2 regions of the Clostridium aquiflavi genome follow, and region 2 is predicted to be linked to the other one. Evidence: riboswitches for the same ligand, from Rfam matches in the RefSeq annotation. Region 2 holds a riboswitch; the other holds the start of a gene.
The links. Region 2 has a riboswitch for FMN ahead of ribD (bifunctional diaminohydroxyphosphoribosylaminopyrimidine deaminase/5-amino-6-(5-phosphoribosylamino)uracil reductase RibD). Riboswitches for the same ligand answer to the same signal wherever they lie in the genome.
Positions count from the first base shown of each region.

Region 1: linked by a shared signal. The riboswitch ahead of RGC78_RS01310 (ECF transporter S component) and the one ahead of ribD (bifunctional diaminohydroxyphosphoribosylaminopyrimidine deaminase/5-amino-6-(5-phosphoribosylamino)uracil reductase RibD) in region 2 are both predicted to bind FMN.

Region 1 covers NZ_JAVJAN010000003.1:16,294-23,489, reverse strand. Annotated here, with positions in the region: gene RGC78_RS01345 (inorganic pyrophosphatase) at 1-84, opposite strand, end outside; gene RGC78_RS01340 (DUF4238 domain-containing protein) at 571-1,614, opposite strand; tRNA gene RGC78_RS01335 (tRNA-Trp) at 1,976-2,050, opposite strand; gene RGC78_RS01330 (metal ABC transporter substrate-binding protein) at 2,101-2,967, opposite strand; gene tsaE (tRNA (adenosine(37)-N6)-threonylcarbamoyltransferase complex ATPase subunit type 1 TsaE) at 3,297-3,758, shown strand; gene tsaB (tRNA (adenosine(37)-N6)-threonylcarbamoyltransferase complex dimerization subunit type 1 TsaB) at 3,755-4,471, shown strand; gene rimI (ribosomal protein S18-alanine N-acetyltransferase) at 4,455-4,910, shown strand; gene RGC78_RS01310 (ECF transporter S component) at 4,947-5,534, opposite strand; FMN riboswitch at 5,810-5,927, opposite strand; gene RGC78_RS01305 (hypothetical protein) at 6,163-7,196, opposite strand, start outside.
Region 2 covers NZ_JAVJAN010000011.1:165-7,360, forward strand. Annotated here, with positions in the region: gene RGC78_RS05200 (riboflavin synthase) at 1-626, opposite strand, end outside; gene ribD (bifunctional diaminohydroxyphosphoribosylaminopyrimidine deaminase/5-amino-6-(5-phosphoribosylamino)uracil reductase RibD) at 641-1,732, opposite strand; FMN riboswitch at 2,094-2,209, opposite strand; gene RGC78_RS05210 (DUF6398 domain-containing protein) at 2,296-3,486, opposite strand; gene RGC78_RS05215 (amidase domain-containing protein) at 3,789-4,772, shown strand; gene purB (adenylosuccinate lyase) at 4,901-6,331, opposite strand; gene RGC78_RS05225 (DUF378 domain-containing protein) at 6,502-6,726, shown strand; gene RGC78_RS05230 (HPr family phosphocarrier protein) at 6,880-7,140, opposite strand.

The DNA of each region.
Region 1 (7,196 bases), on a different contig from region 2:
ATTAACAGAATAATATATATCTTTATGCTTCGGATGATATGAGCCTAACGGTCTATCAATTATAACTTTTACGATTTTATTCATCACATTCCCTCCACAAATTACTATTTATCTATTAGTTAATTATATAATATTTTGTAAATACATCCTTATAAATTTTAAAGAACATTTTACTAGTGACTACAACTTTATATATTACAAAAATATTTTTTAAAAATTTTCTCCTTTATCATGTAACTCCTCCTCCAAACACATATATCCTATATGAAATCAAATTAACGGAGGTAAACATTATGGCTATTAACAAATTGCAAACTGGTTGTACTCTTGCTATTAAGGTATAAAAAGGAGAGGATAAACTTGGAGAAAGAGAAAAAACAGTACAAAAACTTATGGGCCATAGTAATATTGCAGTTACAATGAATACCTATACTCATGTCCTAGATAATATAAAAGAAAAAGCAGCATCTAAATTAGATGGCTTAGCAGAAATGATGGAGACCGTTTAGAAATAACGGTCTCTTTTAACATGTATTAATCTTAATAGTATTAAAACTTATATTACAATATTTAAATAGTTTTCTTATAAAACTCAAGTGCTTTAACATACGTTCTTCTTAAACCACCACAATTATTTGGTAATTTAATAGTTTTATATTTATTATTTATCTGAAAAAAATCTAATTTAATTTTCTCATGAATACTATCTTTACCAATTTTTATTAACTCTCCATTATCTTTATTATTTTTATAGTTTGTTACTACTTCTTCTAAATTCTCCAAAGTCTTATATCTAGCTAATTCACTTATATAATTTTCCTTAGAATTACAGCTAAAAAATAATTGATCATATGAATTATAAACTGTTAATTTATTAATTTCAGTAATTTGCTTTTTTGATATTAAATTTATTACACCATTACTTTCATTTAAGCATTTATATACTTCTGAATCATAAAAACATAAAACTTTTTTAGGACTTAAAGGAATAAATATTTGTAAACCACTTGCAACTAGTCCATAATTTATTTTATAATTACGCCAAATATAAAGTTGATTGTAAAATATCACTGGTGAATCAGATGTAATAAAATCATAGTTTGTTTTATTTTCTAAAATAATTGCATCCAAATCAAACATATATTTGTTATTTTCTAATGATGCTGTTATTGGTATTAAATTTGGTATCTTCATAGATTCTTCAAAATCTACTCTATCCATATTACAACTTGAATTATGTATTCCTTCCTCTGGTATTAATTCTTTCAAATAATTTAAAACAAAATTAGTTTCATCTGCGACTTTTTTTGTCCTTGATTTTGAAATTAATATAAAATCATAAAGTTTTAATATGTCTAATTCTATTAAAGACTCAAAATTTAATTTTATAATTTTTCTCATGATTTCTGCCCATTGACTTTCAAATTTACTAAGTAAATGCTCTAATTCACCATCTTCTCCATATAAAAATTTGCTATATGCGACACTCTTTATAGAAGCATTGGGAATATAACTTTTATCTTTATATCTAAACATTCCTATGTTTTTATTATTATTAGAGAAGTTCCTCAAATAAAATTTGGGCACATAATGCTGATTTTTTACAGTACTCATTTTATATCATCTCCATAATTTATAGTTCTATATATAAATTATAAATTCCTTTGATAATTGTTATAATAAAAAAATCAACAGCTTTAATAACACTGTTGACTAAATAGTATAATTATTCATATCTATATTTATTTTAATAAATTCTATAAAATCTTTTAAGAATTTAAAATTTCCAGCACATTTTAAATCTAGCTCGTACAACTTTGCCCCTTTTTTTGCCCCTTATTGCCCCTCACAAATAAGTATTAGCTAGTACATGTTAATATTAACCACCTTGTCAGATGGCTCTATCACTGGCTTTACAGCATTTATTTTTAGACAAAAAAATAAAAGCCGCAACACAACGTGCTACGACCTTTTCTGGCAGGGGCACTAGGATTTGAACCCAGAACCAATGGTTTTGGAGACCACTACTCTACCGTTGAGCCATACCCCTTCACAACAGTATTTATTATATAACATGATTATTAAAAAATCAACTATTTTCTACAATAAATCTGTTAATACTTTTATGTTGTATAATATTAGCTCATCAAAAGACATATTTCCGTAATACTTCCATAAATTCACCACTTTGTATTTCGATAAATCCATATTAGTTTGTTCTGTACCATCTTTTAATATAACTAGTTTCTTTTCATCTAAATTATTAACTTTTATAAACTCTGATATTTCATAATTGTTTAATTTTACTACATGTAATCCTAAGTCTTTAGTTAAATAATCAAAATTATCATTTAAAGCTAGGAATGTATAATCTTTTAATCCTTTTATTTTTTCACTATAGGGTTCTATTTGAACATTTAATTCTTTTATAGCATTATTATAGTTTTCTTCATAATAATCTCTATTTTTAGGGTCTCTATCTTGAACAGCAGCTTTTATATTGTATAAAGCTATCTTATATGAATCTATTCCTTCAAAGTAATAAGGGTTTTCTTTTGATGATTCATTTCCACCATAATTTAGAAGCCTCATACCTCTTGATAAATTAATTATTCCCATACTACCCTTTTTAAGTTCATCTATAAAACTATTTGCCCAAGGTTCAAAACTTGTTCCAGAATAAATAAAAAGATCCATATTAGATACATTTTCTATAATCTCTTTATTGTACTTAAATTCATTAATATCTCTTTCTTCTGTCATCATGTATTGAACATTGTGTTTATTATTAACAATTTTCTTTACCATTTTATATTGTGGTTTATTAACAGTCATTATATTTAAATATTTCTCTCTATCTTCTTTTTGATTATTTTCAGTATTAGCTAATAACGGATTCGCAAATACTCCCATACCTATAGAAAATGTAAGAGTTATTACAATCATAATAAAGGTAATCTTTTTCAAATCGATCTCCTCCGAAAATATATATAAATTATTTCCAAATAAAACTCTAGTAATATTATATCAACTAAATATGTTAAATGTATATATTTTTATTATAAAATTTATTTAAATTTAATTTATTATGTATATTTTTGTATACTTTTTTAACTTATATTAATTAATTTGCCCTATTATTCTAACTTTAAATATAATATTATTATAGATTAATTTTTATAAGTAAAATTATAAGCTTTGATTTTATAATTGAAATTAGATAAAATAAAAAGATGGCAATAATTTTTAATATAAAAGCAAATTAAGTTTAAATGCTAGTGAAAGGAGTTCTTTTTATGGAATTTAATGTTTATAGCATAAATGAAACTACTAACTTAGGTATAGAAATAGGAAAATTACTTAATTCAGGAGATATAATTTGTCTAACAGGAGATTTAGGTACTGGTAAAACTCATATAACTAAAGGCATTGCTCTTGGTTTAGATATAAAAGATGATATTACAAGCCCTACATTTACAATTGTAAATGAATATGATGACGGAAGATTAAAATTAAATCATTTTGATGTATATAGAGTAAATGATCCTGATGAAATATATGCAATTGGATTTGATGATTATATTTTTTCTGATAGTGTGTCTATCATAGAATGGGCAAATTATATTGAAGATATTCTTCCTGATGAGTTTCTTCATATAAATATAGAAAAAGATTTAGAAAAAGGTGATAATTATAGAAAGATAACATTAACACCTTACGGCAAAAAATATGAATATATAAAGGAGTTAAAAATATGATTATACTAAGTATAGATTCATCTTCAAAAGTTGCAACTGCTGCTTTACTTCAAGATGATAAATTACTAGGAGAAATAACTTTAAACAATAAAAAAGAGCACTCTACTATATTAATGACTTTAGTAGAAAATTTATTAGAAAACTGTAATTTAGATATTGATTCTATAGATGGCTTTGTAGTATCTAAAGGTCCTGGTTCTTTTACAGGTTTAAGAATTGGAATGGCTACAATTAAAGGATTAAGCTTTGGAGGAAATAAACCTTATGTAAGTATTTCTAGTCTTGATGCACTTGCATATAGTATTGCTCCATTTAACGGTATAATCTGTCCTGTAATGGATGCATTAAGAAACAATGTTTATACTGCCTTATATAAATCTTGTAACGGAAAGTTAGAACAAATAATGGATTACTCTGCTCTTGATATAAATGAGCTAGTTGATATGCTTAATGAAAAAGGAGAAAATGTTATGTTCATTGGTGATGGACTTAATAATACAAAGGAATACCTATTAGAAAATTGTAATAATTGTTTCTTTCCACCAAATCATCTTAATTTAGTTAGAGCTTCTTCATTGGGTGAATTAGGACTACTAAAACTAAAAAATGGTGAATATGATGATTCTAACTCTGCTCCATTTTATTTAAAAAAACCTCAAGCTGAGAGGGAATATGAAAAAAGGATGAAATTAAAAAGTGAAACTAACAACTAGTTTAATGACTGAAACTGATATTGATGATGTTTTAGAAATTAGCTTATTAAGTTTCCCTACATCTTGGAGTAAAGAATCATATATTCAAGAATTAGCAAATCCTCTTGCTAATTATATAGTTGCGAAATGTGATGATAAAGTTATAGGTTTTATAGGCGCTTGGATAATAATAGATGAAGCCCATATCACAAATATAGCTGTACATCCTAATTTTAGAAGAAAAAATGTTGCTTCTGCTTTATTAGGTGAATTAGTTAAATTAACTAAAAGTGCTAATTGTAATGCTTATACTTTAGAAGTAAGAGCTAGCAATATTCCTGCTCAAGAATTATACAAAAAATATGGATTTGTAGAGCAAGGAGTGAGGAAAAATTATTATCAAGATAATAAAGAAGATGCAATAATTATGTGGCGTATAGATGAAAAAAATAATTCGTAAGCTAATTTAGCCTACGAATTATTTTTATATATTTAATCATTCAGTTATAGTCTTTGAGTTTTTTTCTGGACTTCCAAAGTTAGGTTCTGCCTTAAATATAGATACAGACACCTTTTTATATAAAACATATGTTAATGTACATACCAATATAGCTTTTATTCCATTAAAAGGTACTAAACCCACAGTAACATATCTTAATAATTCTGCACTGCTCATTTGCATACCATATGCTGGTAAAAGCAAATATACATTTGAGATAATTCCTATAATTTCGATACAAACTCCACCTAAAATCATTCCTAAAATAGCTGATTCTTTAGATTTATTTCTTTTATAAAGAATTCCTGCTGGTAATATTAAAGATACTCCAACTAAAAAGTTAGCAAATTCTCCAACAAATCCACTTTGACTTCCTTTAATTAAAAGAATCAATATGTTTTTAATTAATTCTATAGTTACACCTGCCAATGGTCCAAATCCAAATGCTCCTAATAATGCTGGCACATCACTTAAATCAATTTTAAGCCATGGAAATACTGGATAAGGAATTTCAAGGTACATAAGTATAAGTGCTAATGCTGATAATAATGAAATTTTAATTGTTTTGTTTGTGTTTTTGTTCATTTTTACGCCTCCCAAAAGATTATCTCCCTGGTGTAGCTTATTAAGTCTTAAGATAACGTTTTACTACTCTTTGTAAGATTAAATTACAAATTAAGTTGTTCTTAAATTTAATATTTTTATTCTTTAGATTTTATGTTTTCTTAAAGCACATTTTTATATAAATTGTATGCTAAAAATTACATTTCATAACTCTCTAAAAAACAAAAAAACTGATGCATAAATACATCAGGGCATATACTAAATTATTAAGAATAAAACTATCTTAATTCCTAATAGGTTACCTTCTTTCATCCAGACTATACTGTTGGCTTCGGAGTTACACCGAATCTGCTATAAATTTAGCTCGCGGGCTTTACCGCCAGTAGGGATTTACACCCTGCCCTGAAGATATAAGTATTAAATTATTTTTTACTATACATTCATTATATATTCTTAAAATAATTTTTACAACACATTTTTAAACAGTATATATATTATTTACTTTTTTAAAATTTTTTATGATATGTATATACTTTAAATATATGTTGATATATGCACTAGGCAAATTAACATTGTTCCTAAATTCAATTACTAAATCAACTTTGCTTATGCATATATCAACACTTTACTTAAACAGATGTAATATTAATTATGCTAATTCTGGAGAAAACATACTGTTATTATTTTTTATTGTATCTACTGATTCTGTAACATCATTTTTACAGCTTTCATAATTTTCTTTAACAGTATTACTTACTTCTTCAATTCCATTGAAAACAGTATTTTTAACTTCAGTTGTAGTACTCTTTAAAGTATTAAATACATTAATACTTCCGTCTTTAATTTCACTTGCTACAAACTTTACATTTGATATAACATCTTTACTAGTAGAAATTATTGTATTAGGAATATCTTTTGCAATATCCAATGAGTCCTTTAATTTGTTAAGATTATTCACTACTTCACCATAACTCTTAGACATGTCTTCATACCCTTTAACTAGAGTATTTTTAATTCTACCAATAGGCTCTTTTATTGAATCGACTCCATTTTTTACAATGTTAAAAGTTGCTACTGTCTTTTTTATTATATTATCATTAGGATTACTTGTCGCCATTTTAACTCCTACTACAGTGCTTCCAATCTTACCTGATACTTCTAATACATCAGAAGATACAGATACTAATGTCTTACTTCCAACACTAATCATATCAGTAACAGCATTTTTTACATTTAAAGCAGCTTCTTTCAATTCCGATGCTGTAGTTGTTACTTGTTTTACCGTACTAGCTATTTGTGATGATGTTTTATTTATAGTATTTGTTACTGATTTAGAAACGTTCATTATAGTCTTATTGATTGCATTTGAAGCATCTATTACACTTTTAGAAACTGAATTCACAGTATTTTTAACGCTTTCACTTACAGATATAATTGTTTTATTTACATTATCAACTACTGATGTTACTGCCTTTTTTACCGCATTTGCAGTAGATGTTAATCCTTCAAAAAAGTTTCCAAGTGAACTTTTAGTTGTATTTTTTACTTTAGACACTTCATTTTCTGTAGAAGCATCTTTTAAAATTGATGCTTTGTATTCATCAATGTTCATATTATTTTCATTGCTAGATATAGTTTTTTTACTTTGAACTTTACTATTTTTTTGATTTATATTATTTATGT
Region 2 (7,196 bases):
TCCATGGTTACATTGCTTTCATTTTTTATTTCTTCATCCTTGTTATTTACTAATTTTTCAATATATTTTCCAACCACATCACATTCTAAATTTACAACTGACTGAACTTTTTTCTCATATAAAATTGTATTTTCTAAAGTATGCGGTATAACAGATACTTTAAACTTTTCATCATCAACATATGCAACTGTTAGACTTATGCCATCAATGGCTATTGAACCTTTGTATATAATATATTTCAAAATCTCTTTTGATGCAGATATAGTAACCCATGTACCATCGACCTTTTTTTCTATATCGGTTATTTTACCTACTCCATCTATATGACCACTTACTATATGTCCACCAAATCTATCTTCTAATTTCATTGCTCTTTCAAGATTAATTTTATTTCCTGATTTCAAACTTCCCAGTGAACTTTTTTCTAAGGTTTCTCCCATTACATTAGCTTTAAATGAAGATTTAGTCATTTCCAAAACTGTTAAACATACACCATTTGATGCAATACTATCTCCTATTTTAGTATTTTCCAGTACCTTATTGGCTCTTATTTCTATTACTCCAAAGCCTCCCCCTAATGTAAGTTTCTCTAAACTACCTACTTCTTCAACAATTCCAGTAAACAATTAATCACATCCTTTTACTTCAATTTATTTATATATCCTTCTATAACTATCTCCTCTGATAATTTTTCATAAGTTAAATCTCTAAGTTTTACAGCATCACTTAATTTAGAAAATCCCTGTCCACCTATACTACTTTTACTTGTTTCACCACCTAATATTTTAGGTGCTATATAAAATCTTACCTTATCAACTATATTTTCTTCTAATGCAGAAAAGTTTAATGTTCCTCCACCTTCAATTAATATAGAATCTATTTTTAAATTACCTAAATATATCATCAATTCTTTTAAATCAACTTTTTTATTTTTATCAATTATTTCTATTACTCTTGCACCTTTATTAACTAATTTTTGTTTTTTTAATTTGTCAGCATATTTAGTTGTTGCTACTATGGTTAATCTATCAGAGTTATTTACTATCTTTGAATCTAATGGAATTCTTAAGGTGCTATCAACAATAATTCTTATTGGATTTCTCCCATTTTCTATTCTGCATGTAAGTTCTGGATTATCCTTAATAACAGTATTTACCCCTACCATAATAGCTGACAATTTATTTCTTAATAAATGCCCATCTCTCCTTGCTTCTTTTGATGTAATCCACTTTGACTCTCCTATAGCTGTAGCTATTTTCCCATCTAATGATATTGCACTTTTTAAAATAACAAATGGTAAATTTGATGTTATATATTTAATAAATGATTCATTTAATTTTTTACATTTCTCTTCTTCTATACCAACTATAACTTCTATATCATTCTCTTTTAGTTTTTTTACACTTTTTCCTGATACCATTGGATTTGGATCCAACATTCCTATTACTACTTTTTTTATTTTTTTCTCTATTATTAAATTTACACATGGAGGAGTTTTTCCATAATGTGCACATGGCTCTAATGTTATGTATATCGTACTTCCTTCTAATAACTTAGTAGCGTTGTTAATGGCATTTACTTCTGCATGTGGTCCTCCATACTGCTCATGATATCCTATTCCAATTATCTCATCGTCCTTTACAATTACTGCACCCACTAAAGGGTTTGGATTAACCTTTCCTATTCCTTTTTTAGCCAATTCTAATGCTAACCCCATATACTTCTCATTCACTAAATTCACCTTCTTCTTAATATAAAAATCATAGCAACCACTTATAGGCATGAGTTATTTATTTTCATTTGCCTAAATTAATTATGATTTGAATTTTTATGAAATTTTCCTTTTTTACAATGTTCTAAAGAAAAAAATCCCTGAAGTGTAATACTTCAGGGATTAATAATAATCTTATTTATAATGAATTATGATTTTAACGTATCAAAATAAAGATATATGATTTTAATATTATTTAGATATAATTAAAAATCATATTTTATCTTATAAATTAAAAAACCCTGAACTAAAATATAAGTTCAGGGTAAAAATCAATTTAAATAATACGAATTAAAACCTAATAATCATTAGATCAAATAAGTAATTTCTTCTTCCATCCAGACTTTACTGTCGGCTTCGGAATTTAACCGAATCTGCTATTTCTAGCTCGCGGGCTTTACCGCCGGTAGGGAATTTCACCCTGCCCTGAAGATTAATATTTAATTTATATTTTTATATTATCATATTCTTCTAATTATGTAAAGGTCAACACGTAATCTTTTTTCATATTTTACAATAATCTATTAATTTGATTTTTGAATTTTAAAATTTACATTCATTTCCTTTATCCAGTTAATAGTTTCTTTAGATTCATTCCATGCTTCTAAACTATATTTTATATAATGCATAGCTTCTGCATCACTTCCGAATCTAGATATTCTAGGTAATACTTTAGGAATTTTCTTTTGTTTCAATATATATGGTATTACAAATGAATTTTTCTTGTATGCTTTTCTTATAGCATCTTCTGCTTCTTTTATTTTTCCTGTTTTATAACGTAATAAAGCCTTATTATATGATACTGCTGCTAAATAATCATTATCATATTTTTTAAATAACTTTTCTGCATCATCATATCTTTTTTCAATTAATAACCAACTAGACAATATTCCTCTTACCATTAAGTTGTCTTTTTCATTAAATTCTAATATTTCAAATGCATTATCTATAGCATCATTTTTTTTACCCATTTTCCATAATTGAATAGCCAAAGTATATTTAGCTCCAAAAAATGGTTGAGCTTCTTTTTTATTAAAACATTCTTTAGATGCAGTTTTTAAACTGTCAATGCCCAATATGTATTTACCTGAATCAACTGATTTTTCTAATAACTCTTTCTTATCATTATCAGTTAAACTTACATCTTTAGATAAAATTATATATGCATCTGAGCAATACTCACAAACACTTAAAGCCTCTTTTGCAAGTTTTACCTTCTTATTAAAATTCTTTTCAGACCATGCTTTTCTCATTATTTTTTGAGCTTTTATAAATTCTTCAGTAATTCTAATATTTTCTTCTTTCTCAGCTTCTACTTCTTTTTTATCATTTAAAGAATCGCTCTTATCATTAGAATTTACTATCCATATTTCATCATCTTTTGATATATTTAATAAGTTTCTTATTTCTTTTGATTTCATAGAGCCCGTACTATTACTTACTCCAAATTCTTTATATAAATCAAGAGCTTTAATATATGGCTCCTCTTTAACATCAAATAAATTATTTACTGTTCCAATTGCATGAACAACTCCTGCTGCCCATGAAGAGCTTTTCCCTTTTTTCAATGAATCTTCATGGCTCATTCCTAAGTCATGTAACGCTTTTATACAAACTTTTTCATATTGTTCATTAAGATATTGATTTGAAAAGACTTTTATCTTTCCAAGAATTTCTTCATATTTTTCAACTATTGAGTTAGGTAAATTTTGCATTATTTCTATAACTCCTTTTTTTAAATCTCTCATAAGGTTTCATTATTCACTAATATAATTAAAATATCTTATAATTAAAATATTATTCTTTATTTTTTAATACCTTTATATTATATATTTTAATTATATTATCAGCAAGTGTTATACGTAATAGAACCACTTAATTATATCACATTATATGAGAATATATATTTTAATACTTTTTAGCAATATATATAAACTTTGTTCATATATATCTGTAAACGTATTTTTATAAATTAATTATAATTTATAAAAAACTACTTTCTTTAGGCGGTGATATATTGTTATCAATAGATTTATATTATTTTCATAAAATTTTATCTACTACATATGATAAATTCAATTTAATTCAAAAAGAAAAATGTAATGTAAACGACAATATTTTTGAAGATTTATATTTAAAAAAATGCTTTAATTCTTTATGGCTAAAAAAATTGAACTTACAAATAAACAATATAAAAACTAAATATAAATTTAACATACTTGAAAAAAATCACAATTTACTCAAAATAAAATTTAACTACCTACAATCCTTCACTTTAAATAATTCACCCAAAGGTATAATATCATATTCATTAGATGAATATATACTTATATCAAATAAAAGTAATCACAAATTAAAAATAATGTTTTTAGTTAATAAAGAGGAAGATCCTAATTTATATGAAGATATACTAAAAAAAGATTTACTACAAATAATGAATATTATTTCATCTAATAAAATAGGTATTTGGAGTTCTAAAATAAAGGTTTTAGATCGTCTATATAAAAAATATCTTGAAAGTAATAATTGTTACAGAACACCTTATACTTCTGATAGAAGTTTTTCTTATGATCCATTAAAAGCTTGTGAATACGCCGAAAAATTTGCTTTGACTCCTAATAAAGATTATACATCCTTTGATGGTATAGGTGGAGATTGTACAAATTTTATTTCTCAATCAATTCATTTTGGTGGGTTAAAGACTTCAAATTCATGGAAACCCTATAGTAATGCTTGGGTTAGAGTTGAAGAGCTACATTCATATATTATAAAAAATAAACTTGGATTTGAAATTAATAAAAATTCTCCTTTAAAGAAGGGTACTATAATACAATTTTATACACCTAAAATAGGTCGATTCTTCCACTCAGGTTTAATAACTCATATTCTTCCAGATGGAGATTACTTATACTGCTGTCATAGCTATAACAAATTAAACTATCCTTTAAGTTTAACCTACCCTATATTATATCCTAGAATAAGAAACTTAGAAATATATTAAAATTTGTTCTTAATTTTGCACTTTGTTTTAAGTATAACTTTATGTATGTACTAGGTTAAATAGACTTCTCAATAATATAGGATACCTTAGAATGATTCAAACTAAGATATCCTATATATTTAAATTATTTAAACTGTTATTTCACTCTTAATTTTTAAAGCTTTTTCATTACTTTCTATAATAGGATTTACATATTCATCAATAAATTCTACTACTTGACTTGGTGCTCTACCAACAAATTTTTTAGCATCTATTATTGATAATATTTCATCCTTAGTAAGTCCAAAAGAATTATCATTTATTATTCTTTCTATTAAATCATTATCTAATCCTTCACCTTTAACTCTTTGAGCTGCTGCCATAGAATGAACTCGTATTTTTTCATGTAATTCTTGTCTATCTTTTCCTCTTTTTACTGCTTCCATCATTATATTTTCAGTAGCCATAAATGGCAGTTCACTAGCTACATGTGATGCTATGACTTTATCATATACTACCATGTTTTCAGCTATGTTCATATAAAGATTTAATACTCCATCTAAAGCCAAGAATCCTTCTGCAACTGATAATCTCTTATTAGCTGAATCATCTAACGTTCTTTCAAACCATTGAGTTCCTGCTGTTATTGCTGGATTTAAAGCATCTACTATTACGTATCTAGCTAGTGCACTAATTCTTTCACTTCTCATAGGATTTCTCTTATAAGCCATTGCTGATGATCCTATTTGATTTTTTTCAAAAGGTTCTTCCATCTCTTTCATACTTTGAAGTAATCTTAAGTCATTACTAAATTTATAAGCACTTTGTGCAATTTCTGATAATGTATTTAAAACTATTGAATCAAGTTTTCTTGGATAAGTTTGACCTGTAACGCCAAAACTCTTATCAAATCCCATTTTTTCTGCTATCATTTTATCTAATTTTTTAACTTTTTCTTCATCACCATCAAATAATTCCATAAAACTAGCTTGAGTTCCAGTTGTTCCTTTTACTCCTCTTAGTTTTAAACTATGTATTACAAAATCTATATTTTCAATGTCCATAACTAAATCTTGCATCCATAAAGTCGCTCTTTTTCCTACTGTAGTTAATTGAGCTGGTTGATAATGTGTAAATCCTAATGTAGGTAAATCTTTATATTCAATGGCAAAATTCTTTAAGTGATTTAATACTGTTACTATCTTATCTTTTATTAATAAAAGTGCATCTCTCATTATTATTACATCTGTGTTATCGCCTACGTAACAAGAAGTAGCTCCAAGATGAATTATACCCTTAGCAGCTGGACATTGTAACCCATATGCGTACACATGACTCATTACATCGTGTCTTACTTCTTTTTCTTTTTTTATAGCTTCTTCATAATTTATATTATTAATATTTGATTTTAATTCATTTACTTGTTCCTCTGTTATATTTAAGCCTAGTTCTCTTTCACCTTCAGCAAGAGCTACCCATAGCTTTCTCCAAGTTGTAAATTTCATATCATCTGAAAAAATAAAACTCATTTCTTTAGATGCATATCTTGAATTTAATGGTGTGCTATATAAATTTCTCATACAAAAACCTCCACACGAATATATTTTATTTTTTTTATTTCAACATTCGTATTATAACATATTTTTTATATTTTCATAGTATTTTATTGAAAAATTTACTTAATGTTATTATTTTTTATTTTAAATCATATATATAAACATAATGTATTCTAAAGTTAGGAGTGAATAAAATGTATAAATTAAATATATTCGATAAAATTTCTTTTATTTTAGTTATTCTAGGTGCCTTTAATTGGGGATTAATAGGTTTACTAAATATTAATTTAGTAACTATATTTTCTTTTGGAATACCTATAATTCAAAGAATAATATATATAATAATTTTTTTATCATCATTAAATTTACTGTCATTGCTATTTAAATGCAATAATAATTTAAATAAAAAAATTAATTAAAATACCTATTATAATATTTTCCCAATAAGTAAATAATATTATTCTTCTATTTGCTTATGGGGAAAATTATATTTTAATTAGAATATTATACATAACAAAAGAGATGTCTCCTAAATTTATATACTTTTTAGGGACATCTCTTTTTAATAAATATTAATCGTCTAAAGATTGAACTAAACTTACTAATTCTTCAACTGCTAGAGCTTCATCATCTCCAGATGCTGAAATTTTTATTGCAGCATCTTTAGTTACAGCTAAAGATAAAACTCCTATTAAGCTCTTAACGTTTGCTTTCTTACCATTGTATTCTATGCTAACGTCTGACTTAAATCCTGAAGCTTTCTTAACTAATAATGTTGCTGGTCTAGCATGAAGACCTGATGAACTTTTTACTATAACTTCTTTTGATACCATTATATCCACCTCTTTACAAAAAATTAATTAATAAATATAGCATCCAACCATTTTAG